2 regions of the Nocardiopsis sp. NPDC006139 genome follow, and region 1 is predicted to be linked to the other one. Evidence: predicted binding sites of a transcription regulator. Region 1 holds the regulator's gene; the other holds the start of a gene.

Region 1 (4,737 bases):
CTCGGGCAGGCCGGTCATCAGCCGGTCCACCTCCTCGCCGGTGATCTGGGCGTCGGCCTCGCCCCACAGCACCAGGACGGGGGTGTCCTCGGGCAGTTCCGCGGCCAGCTCCACCGGGTCCATCCGGTCCATCCGGGCCAGGAACCCGGTGTTCTGCGGCGAGTACAGGGTGCCGACGACGCCGGTGAGGTCGTCGGGGACCTCCCGGCCGCCGCGCACCGCGGCCCGACCGGCGCGGGCGTCGGAGAGCATGGTCACCGCCTCCGTCTCGGTGAGCTGCCCCGCCGCCTCGACCGCGCGCACCTGCTCGGTGAGCTGGCGGTCCAGCACGTCCAGGTAGCGGTCGCCCACCGGGGCGGCCAGCACCAGGGCCGGTGCGGCGTCCACCAGGGTGTGGGCGCGCAGCGCGTAGAGGGAGCCCTCGCTGTGCCCGACCACCGCGGTGCGGGCCGGGTCCACCTCGCTCTGCCCCACCAGCGCCTCGTAGGCCGCGGCCATCTGGGCGTCGAACACGTCCGGGTCCACCGGGGCGTCCGGGTCGAGGCCGCCCAGTCCGGTCTCGCCGCTGCCGAGCTTGTCGTAGCGCAGGGAGGCCACCCCCGACTCGGCCAGGAGGCGGGCGAAGTTGAGGTTGGTGTTCGCGTCGGGGCGCATGTCGGCGTTGCCGTCGCGGTCGGTGGGGCCGCTGCCCGAGACGATCAGCGCGCCCGGTACCGGGCCGGACGTGTCCGCGGGCAGGGTGAGGGTGGCGAACACCTCGATCCCGTCCACGGTGAAGCTCAGCTCCCGCTCGGAACCCGCCACCCCGGGCGGCGGGGCGGCCTCCTCCTCGGCCGGAGCGCAGGCGGAGGTCGACAGCAGGGCCGCGGCCGCGGCGACCGCCACGGCGCGCCCTCGGACACGCGGGAAGACGAGGGAAGCGAACACCCCCATAGCCTAGGCGCCCGGGAGGACGCCCGATGCCCCGGGCGGCCCGGAGCGGCGGGGGCCGCCACCCGTGTCCGGGACGGCCACCGGCCGCCGCCGCGGCGGCCCGCCGGTCGCACCCGTGGCCCCGCACGGGTGCGACATGTCCCGTACCGCCCGCGGACCCGCGCCCGGCGCCGCCCGGCGGGGCGGACCGGCCGGGGGACGACCGGGGGCGTACCGCTCAGACGCGGCGCATCACGGTGACGACCTTGCCCAGGATGGTGGCCGCGTCGCCGTTGATCGGCTCGTAGGCGTCGTTGCGCGGCATCAGCCACACGTGCCCGTCCTCGGTGCGGCGCAGCACCTTGACCGTGGCCTCCTCGTCCAGCAGCGCCGCGACGATGTCCCCGTTCTCGGCGTCCGGCTGCTGGCGGACCACCACCATGTCCCCGTCGGTGATGGCGGCGTCGGTCATCGAGTCGCCGACCACGGTGAGCATGAACAGCCGGCCCTCGCCGACCAGCTGCCGCGGCAGCGACAGCACGTCCTCCACCGACTCCTCGGCCAGGATGGGGCCGCCCGCGGCGATCCGCCCCACCAGGGGCACCCGGGCGGCGTGCGCCGGGTCGGACTCCTCGGCGGCGACCAGCGCGCGCACCCCGGGGCGGCCCGGCTGGCGCAGCTCCACGGCCCGCGGCCGGTTCTGGTCGCGGTACAGGTACCCCTTGCGCTGGAGCACCTTGAGCTGGTGCGCGACGCTGGAGGGGCTGGACAGGCCGACCGACTCCCCGATCTCCCTGATCGACGGCGGGTAGCCGCGCTCGCGCAGGTACCGCTGGATACAGTTCAGGACGCTCTGCTGGCGGGCGGTGAGCTTGGGCGCCTCCTCGGGCGCGCCCGCCTCGCCCACGGGCGCGAGAACGGTGGTGGTTGCGGAATCCAGGGGTCCGGGATTCTCCTCCGGCACGGCCGGCCTCCTCGGCATCGGTTCGGTCAGGGCCTGCTTGCACGACTGGCCACCACCGGTCTGCGACCGCTCCGGACCCTGTGTCCACGTGATGGCGAAACCGGCGTGAAATCAAGGCCAACGTTAGTCGTTGCGCACGGTGATATCAAACAAGCGTTCGAGGCCTGTGGGCAATTGCCGAGAGGATTTTCCGCGGCGCTTTTCCGGCCTCACTTACGTGTGTACACGTGTTCACGTCGCGTCGCCCCCGGAATGGCGGAAGATGTGCCGTCGGGTTCGAGAACGGGGGGATGCGGGGCGGATCACCCCCGGGCAAGGGCTCGACCGAAAACCCCGAGCCGCGCCGTGGAAGGGGATTCGCGGCGATATCCTGGGCGGCGCGCGGCTGTGACACGCGGGGCGCGCGAAAGTTGCGGTTCGTCCGACCCTCCGACTAGGTTCGACCACAACATCTGGTGTCGCTGTTTGAGGCGTCGGCCCAGGAGTTGTGGTTAAGTAGACCCAGGGTTGTCAGTTCGGCGAGGGAAGCAGGTGAGCCGGGATGCACTGTCCGTTCTGCCGCCATCCGGACACCCGGGTGATCGACAGCAGGTCCACCGACGACGGCGCGGCCATCCGCCGCCGCCGTTCCTGTCCTGCCTGCGAACGCCGTTTCACCACACAGGAGACCGTCCTGCTGATGGTCGCCAAGCGCTCCGGCGTCACCGAGCCCTTCAGCCGGACCAAGATCATCGCCGGGGTCCGCCGGGCCTGCCAGGGCCGCCCGGTCTCCGAGGACGCGCTGGCCAAGCTCGGCCAGCAGGTCGAGGAGGAGATCCGCGGCCGCGGCGTCGCGGAGGTCCCGGCCCACGAGATCGGCCTGGCCATCCTGGGCCCCATGCGCGACCTCGACGAGGTCGCCTACCTGCACTTCGCCAGTGTCTACCGCGGTTTCGAGAGCCTCGCCGACTTCGAGGCCGAGATCGCCAGCCTGCGCAGCGACCGCGAGGCCGAGGCCCGGGCCAAGGAAGAGGCCGACACTACGGCCTGACGCACCGCTCCCCGGGGGCGCCGAGGGAACGCCCCCGAGCGACGGTTCCGCGCGCGGGCCGCGCCCGCGCCCTATCTTCGGGGGACTCCGCCATGACGGAAACCACCAGCGGATCGACGGGACGCAAGGGCAAGGGGAGGCGCAAGGGGCTGAAGATCCCGCGGATCTTCACCACCGAAGGCGTTCATCCCTACGACACCCTGGAATGGGAGCGCCGGGACGTCGTCATGACGAACTGGCGCGACGGAACGGTGAACTTCGAACAGCGCGGGGTCGAGTTCCCCTCGACCTGGTCGATGAACGCCACACAGATCGTCGCCGGGAAATACTTCCGGGGCGCGCTCGGCACCCCGGAACGGGAGTGGAGCCTCAAGCAGCTCATCGACCGGGTCGTCGGCGTCTACACCCGCACCGGCCGCGAGCACGGGTACTTCGCCGGCGAGGCCGACGCCGAGGTCTTCGACCACGAACTCAAGTACGCGCTCGCCCACCAGCTCTTCAGCTTCAACTCACCCGTCTGGTTCAATGTCGGAACCCGCGCGAAGGCCCAGGTGAGCGCCTGCTTCATCCTGTCGGTCGACGACACCATGGAGTCGATCCTCGACTGGTACAAGGAGGAGGGGATCATCTTCAAGGGCGGCTCGGGGGCGGGGGTCAACCTCTCCCGGATCCGCTCCAGCAGGGAACTGCTCTCCTCCGGGGGCAGCGCCTCGGGGCCCGTGTCGTTCATGCGCGGCGCCGACGCCTCCGCGGGCACCATCAAGTCCGGCGGGGCCACCCGGCGGGCCGCCAAGATGGTGGTGCTCGACGTCGACCACCCCGACATCGGGGAGTTCATCGACACCAAGGCGCACGAGGAGCGCAAGATCCGGGCGCTGCGCGACGCCGGGTTCGACATGGACCTGGGCGGCGCCGACATGGCCAGCGTCCAGTACCAGAACGCCAACAACTCGGTGCGGGTCTCCGACGCGTTCATGCGCGCCGTCGAGGACGGCGGGCGCTTCGGCCTGGTCGCCCGCACCACCGGCGAGGTCGTCGACGAGGTCGACGCCAAGGCCCTGTTCCACCGCATGGCCGAGGCCGCCTGGGAGTGCGCCGACCCGGGCGTCCAGTACGACGACACCATCCAGGACTGGCACACCACCCCCGAGTCCGGACGCATCACCGCCAGCAACCCGTGCTCGGAATACCTCCATTTGGACGATTCGTCCTGCAACCTGGCGTCGGTCAACCTGCTCGCGTTCCTGCGCGAGGACGGCACGTTCGACGTCGAGGGGTTCACCCGGCTGACGGAGCTGGTCATCACCGCGATGGACATCTCCATCACGTTCGCCGACTTCCCCACAGAGAAGATCGCCGAGACCACCCGCGCCTACCGCCAGCTCGGCATCGGCTACGCCAACCTCGGCGCCCTGCTCATGGCCACCGGCCACGCCTACGACTCCGAGGGCGGGCGCGCCGTCGCCGCCGCGATCACCTCGCTGATGACCGGCGTCGCCTACCGGCGCAGCGCCGAGCTGGCCGGTGTGGTGGGCCCCTACGAGGGCTACCGGCGCAACGAGGCGTCCCACATCCGGGTCATGCGCAAGCACGCCGCCGCCAACGGCGCCCTGCGCACCGTCGGCGCCCTGGAGGAGCCGATCCACGCCGCCGCCACCCGCGCCTGGGCCGACTGCCTGGAGACCGGCGAACGCCACGGCTGGCGCAACGCCCAGGCGAGCCTCCTCGCGCCCACGGGGTGCCTGACCGGGGACACCCTGGTCACCACCGACCGGGGGCTGACCCGGCTGACCGAGCTGGGCGATGTGCGCGGCCCCCGTTGGCAGGACCT
Region 2 (4,737 bases), on a different contig from region 1:
AACTCGTACGGGGACCCGGGGTCGTACCCGTCCGTCCTGGCGCTCTCCTCGAACAGCGGGTAGGGCTCGAACCCCTGGACCTCGTTGGTGCGTTCGAGGACCTGGTCGCCCTCCTCCTCGCTCATCCGCCGGATCTCGGCCTGCTGCCCGTCGTAGCGCACCGCGGCCTCGTACTGGGTGCGGTACTCCTCACCGGAGGTGTCCCAGCAGCGGACGCCGAAGGTCGCCTGCTCGGGCCCCTCGATCACGTAGGCACTGGCGGTGACCAGCACCCGGTCGGGCATGTCGTCCTCGCGGTCCAACGGCACGACCAGGCCCCGGCTCGGGTCGTCGCCCGAGGGCTCGGGGTGCCGGAGGAGCATGCCGCGGCGCTCCTCCCAGTACAGGGCGCCGTCCTCGACCTCCTCGGCGTCGTAGAAATAGGTGTTCCACGCGGGGTTGAAGGCGAAGTCGGTGTTGTAGATCGAGACGATCTCGTTGTCCTCCTCCGAGGGGGGCCGGGGCTCCAGGTTGGACAGGACCACCGGGCCGATCCCGGCGATCAGCACGAGAGCGCCCGCACCCGCCCCGAGGGCGAGCAGCAGTCGGCGCCTGCGCCGTGCGCCGTCGCCCGCGCCGCCGCCGTCGGCCTCGCCGTTCACACCGGCGTTCGGCGGCACCGGGGCGCCGGGGCCGCCCGGACCCGACGGGAAGCCCTGGGCGGGCTGCCCGTGCGGCGGCGGGGCGTATCCGGCGGGCATCCGGTGGGTGGCGGGGGGCTGGGGCCCGGAGGGCCCGTGGTGCGCCCGCTCGTGGAGGGTGGGCGGCACCTGGCCGCCGGGGCCCTGGTGGGCGGCGGAGGGGGGCAGTTCGCGGCCCGGGTGGTAGGGCAGGGTCGGGTTCGCGCCGGTGCCGCCCCCGTAGTGGACCTGCCCCTGCGGGAAGGGGGTGGTGGCCCCCTCGGGCGGGGTCTGCCCGTGCGGCGGGGTGGCCGGTGCGGGCGGGGCCCCCGGGACGGGGGCGCCGGTCGGCACCTCCCAGGAGTCGCTGATGCTGCGCCGCACCTCGGCCTCGGCCGGTGCGTCCTGGCCGGTCAGGCGGGCCAGGATCTGCTGTGAGGTGGGCCGCCGGGACGGGTCCTTGTCCAGGGCGGCGGCCACCAGGTCGTACAGGCCCGGGTCCAGGCCCTCCAGCCGGGGCGGGGCCGACGTGATGTTGTGCAGCACGGCGGGCACGGAGACGGCGTCGAACGGCGCCTCCCCGATCCCCGCGAAGGCCACCAGGCAGCCCCAGGCGAAGATGTCGGCTGCGGCCGTGGGCCGCTCGCCCATCAGCAGTTCCGGGGCCATGTACGAGGGGGTGCCCATCAGCTGGCTGGACCGGGTGACCCCGCCGGAGTCCTCCAGGGCGCGGGCGATCCCGAAGTCGATCACCTTGGGGCCCACCGGGGACAGCAGCACGTTGCCGGGCTTGAGGTCGCGGTGGATCACCCCCGACCCGTGGATGGCGGTGAGCGCGGCGGCCACGCCCATGGCCAGGCCGTCCAGGGTGCCCCCGGTCATCGGGCCGCCCTGGCGGACCGCCTCGTCCAGGTTCGGCCCCGGGACGTACTCGGAGACGATGAACAGGGTGTCGCCCTCCAGGCGGGCGTCGATCACCCCCGCCGTGGAGAACCGGGCCACCCGGCGGGCCGACTCCACCTCTCGGGCGAACCGCAGCCTGAACGACTCGTCGTCGGCGAGGTCGGGGTGGATGAGCTTGACGGCGACGGGCCGGCCGGAGGCGTCCTCCGCCAGGTAGACGGTGCCCATGCCGCCACGGCCCAGGCGCGCGGTGATCCGGTAGCCACCGAGTTCACGGGGGTCGCCCGCGCGCAGGGGTTTGCCGCTCTGGTGGCCGTTCGACGTCACGTGGAGGGTCCTCGCATGGATCGGGGATGGGGTGGTGCAAGCGTATCGACGGCGACACGCCGTGCGGTTCCGAACGGGGGGAGCCCGCGTCCGGACGCGCACGCCGGAGGGGGTGCCGCACACCGGTCACATGAGGTGATGCCGACCTTCGCGAAACAGTTCCACGGGTCCGCCGATTTCGCTACTGTGGGAACACTTGTTCGAACATCTGTCCGTATCTTCCCCGCGGGCGGGCGCATCCGGGGCCGGAGGGGTCGATGCCGAGGGGAAGTGTCGTGGGAAGGTACTACGGGACAGAGGTGACGGTCGTGGAGGACGCGGGCCGGCCGGCCCGGTTCACCTGGAACGGCAGGGTCTACGGCGTGCGCCGGATCATGGAGCACTGGGTCACGCCGCAGGACGGGTGGCGGGCCTCGCGCGGCCCCCTGACGCCCCGGAGCGAGCACTGGCGGCTGGAGGCCGGCGCCGCCGGATCCGAGGGGGTGTACGAACTGCGCCACGACACCGCCACCGGGACCTGGTCGCTGTCCCGGGTGTGGGGGTGAGGCGGGGCGTGCGCCGTGCCGGGGCTCAGGGTGCCGGGGTCCGGTCCCGGAGGTCGGCGGGGAGCAGCCCGTACACGGCCAGGTCGGCGCGGCGGCCCCCGTGCAGGGGCATGGCGCCGCGCTCCACGCCCTCCAGGGTGAACCCGGCCTTCTCGGCCACCCGGCGCGAGGCGGTGTTCCGTGTCGCCGCCTTGATCTCCAGCCGCTGGAACCCCTGGTCCAGGGCCCAGCGGGACACCGCCACCACCGCCTCGGTGATGTGGCCCCGGCCGCGCTCGCCGGGGGCCGCCCAGTAGCCGATCTCGCTGTTCATCGCCTGCCACATCACGCGGACCAGCCCCACCGCGCCCACCAGCCGGCCGCCGTCCCTCAGCGTGACCGCCCACTGCTGGCCCTCGCCGCCGGTGCGCATCCCCGGGGCGATCTCCCGGCACCACTGCTCGGCGTCCGCGCGCGTGTAGGGGGCGTCGGGGCGGGGGAGCGGGAGCCATGCCTGCAGGCCCGGGTCGCTGCAGGAGGCGTACACGTCGTCGATGTCGTCCTCGATGAAGGCGCGCAGGCGCAGGCGCTCGGTCTCCAGGACGACGGAGGGCAGGACCGGGCGCGGTGGGCGCAGGGCGGTCATGGGGAACTCCCGGGTTCGCAGGACTCGGTCCCACAAGCGTAGACACGCCTCGCGACCGGCCCCGCCGACCCCGACGGACCCGTGCGGTCGGCGCCGGAGCGCCGACCGCGGCGGATCAGACCGGGCCGCGTGCGACGCGGTCGCGGATCGCGGTGTCGAACACCTCGGCGAAGGCGTTGCCCGGGCACTCGGTGGACAGCCAGTCGCGGTGCCGGCCCAGTGCCGGGCCGGGGGTGACGGCCCCGGTGGCGGGGTTGGTGTAGTCGATCCGGGCGCGGGGGTCCACCCCGGTCACCGCGCACAGCAGGCGCAGTACGCGGACCAGCGAGTCCTGGGCGGCCGGGGTGGGCAGGGCGTCGGTGAAGTCCCCGAGCAGGCACACGCCGATGTTGCCGTGGTTGACGCCGAAGGCGTGCCCGGCGGTGACCGAACGCGCCCGGCCGGGCAGCGGGAGACCGGAGAAGACGGGGACGCCGTCCTCGCCGGAGTGGCGCCCCTCGTACACCCCGCCCTCGGGGTCGATGAGCAGGTGGTAGCCGATGTCGCCCCAGGCCTGCTCCACCGCGTGCAGGTAGTACACGGCGCGCACGTCGGCGGAGTGGTCGCCGGTGGTCGCCATGGCGGTGTGGTGCACGGTGATCGCCTGCACCGGGTGGAAGACCGCGGGCCACAGGTCGTTCCCCTCGCCGTCGAACCTCCAGGACTCGTCGGCGCCCCACCCGGCGCGCGTGCGCAGGCGCAGGGCGGGCGGGCCCGCGGGCCGGCCGTCCCCGGCGGACAGGGTGGTCCGCTCGGGCCCGCCGACGCGCAGGCCCTCGCCGTCGAACAGGTTCACGGCGGCGGTGTCCCCCTCGATGTCGGCCTCGTACCCGGTGGCGCCCTCGGGGGCGCGGACCAGGGCCGAGCCGACCGGGGCGTCGTCGTCGCGCCCCTCGGCGTGCAGGTGGAGGGGCTCCCAGGCGCCGGTGCCGGAGGGGGTGTGGAAGCGGATGGCGCCGCGGGCGCCGGGGCGGCCGGTCACCGTGACCACGTCGAACGGCCGCCCGGTGCGGACGGGGGTGCCCGCGGGGGCGGTCTCGGCCAGGACGCGGGGGACGGTACCGTCCCCGGCGGCCAGAGCGGCTCGCGGTGCCGCGACACCGCCCAGCGCGGCCAGTCCGGCCGCGGCGGTGGCACCGGTGAGGAACGTGCGTCGTCGCATACGGGTCGTCTCCTTGGGGTGAGCGATGGGGACCCGGGGGCAGGGAGCCCTGACACTCTCGCACATGACCGACCACGGTGGGTGACGGACGGCGGACGGAGGCGGGGGAGCCTGGCCGGATCCGGCCGCGCCGCTCCGCGGCTCCGGGCGCCGGCGGCCGGCCCCGCGTTCCGCCGATCCGGCCCCGGCCGGTCGCGCGCCCCCTTCCGGAACCCGCCTCCACCTGGGAGGACAGGGGGATATGCGGACACCGTCCGCGCGCCTTCAGGGTGACTCTGGCACAGTTGACGGTGATGTGCGGGGCTTGGGGAGAGGGGGTCGAGAGGCGATCCGCCCAAGGCCCGGGGGACCCGTGCGAGCGGTACGCCGCCGCAGACTACGCTTACCGGTCGAACACCGGGACGAGCAGTGGGAACGGGCAGTCGACACACCTTCACGGGGGGCGATCATGACCGAGGACGACCGAGAGGACTCCCG

The links. Region 1 encodes LexA, which represses DNA repair genes until DNA is damaged. Its sites were predicted from a motif close to TCGAACANNTGTTCGA; they were not measured.
Region 2: the regulator LexA is predicted to act here: its motif matches at 2,078-2,093, upstream of ABZ249_RS14020 (DUF6504 family protein).

What each region holds. Positions count from the first base shown of each region.
Region 1 is NZ_JBEXTT010000023.1:88,250-92,986, reverse strand. Features, by position in the region: gene ABZ249_RS26220 (alpha/beta hydrolase) at 1-927, opposite strand, end outside; gene lexA (transcriptional repressor LexA) at 1,151-1,876, opposite strand; gene nrdR (transcriptional regulator NrdR) at 2,418-2,906, shown strand; gene ABZ249_RS26205 (vitamin B12-dependent ribonucleotide reductase) at 2,999-4,737, shown strand, end outside.
Region 2 is NZ_JBEXTT010000009.1:46,507-51,243, reverse strand. Features, by position in the region: gene ABZ249_RS14025 (serine/threonine-protein kinase) at 1-1,889, opposite strand, end outside; gene ABZ249_RS14020 (DUF6504 family protein) at 2,147-2,434, shown strand; gene ABZ249_RS14015 (GNAT family protein) at 2,460-3,059, opposite strand; gene ABZ249_RS14010 (peptidoglycan recognition family protein) at 3,175-4,260, opposite strand; gene cobT (nicotinate-nucleotide--dimethylbenzimidazole phosphoribosyltransferase) at 4,709-4,737, shown strand, end outside.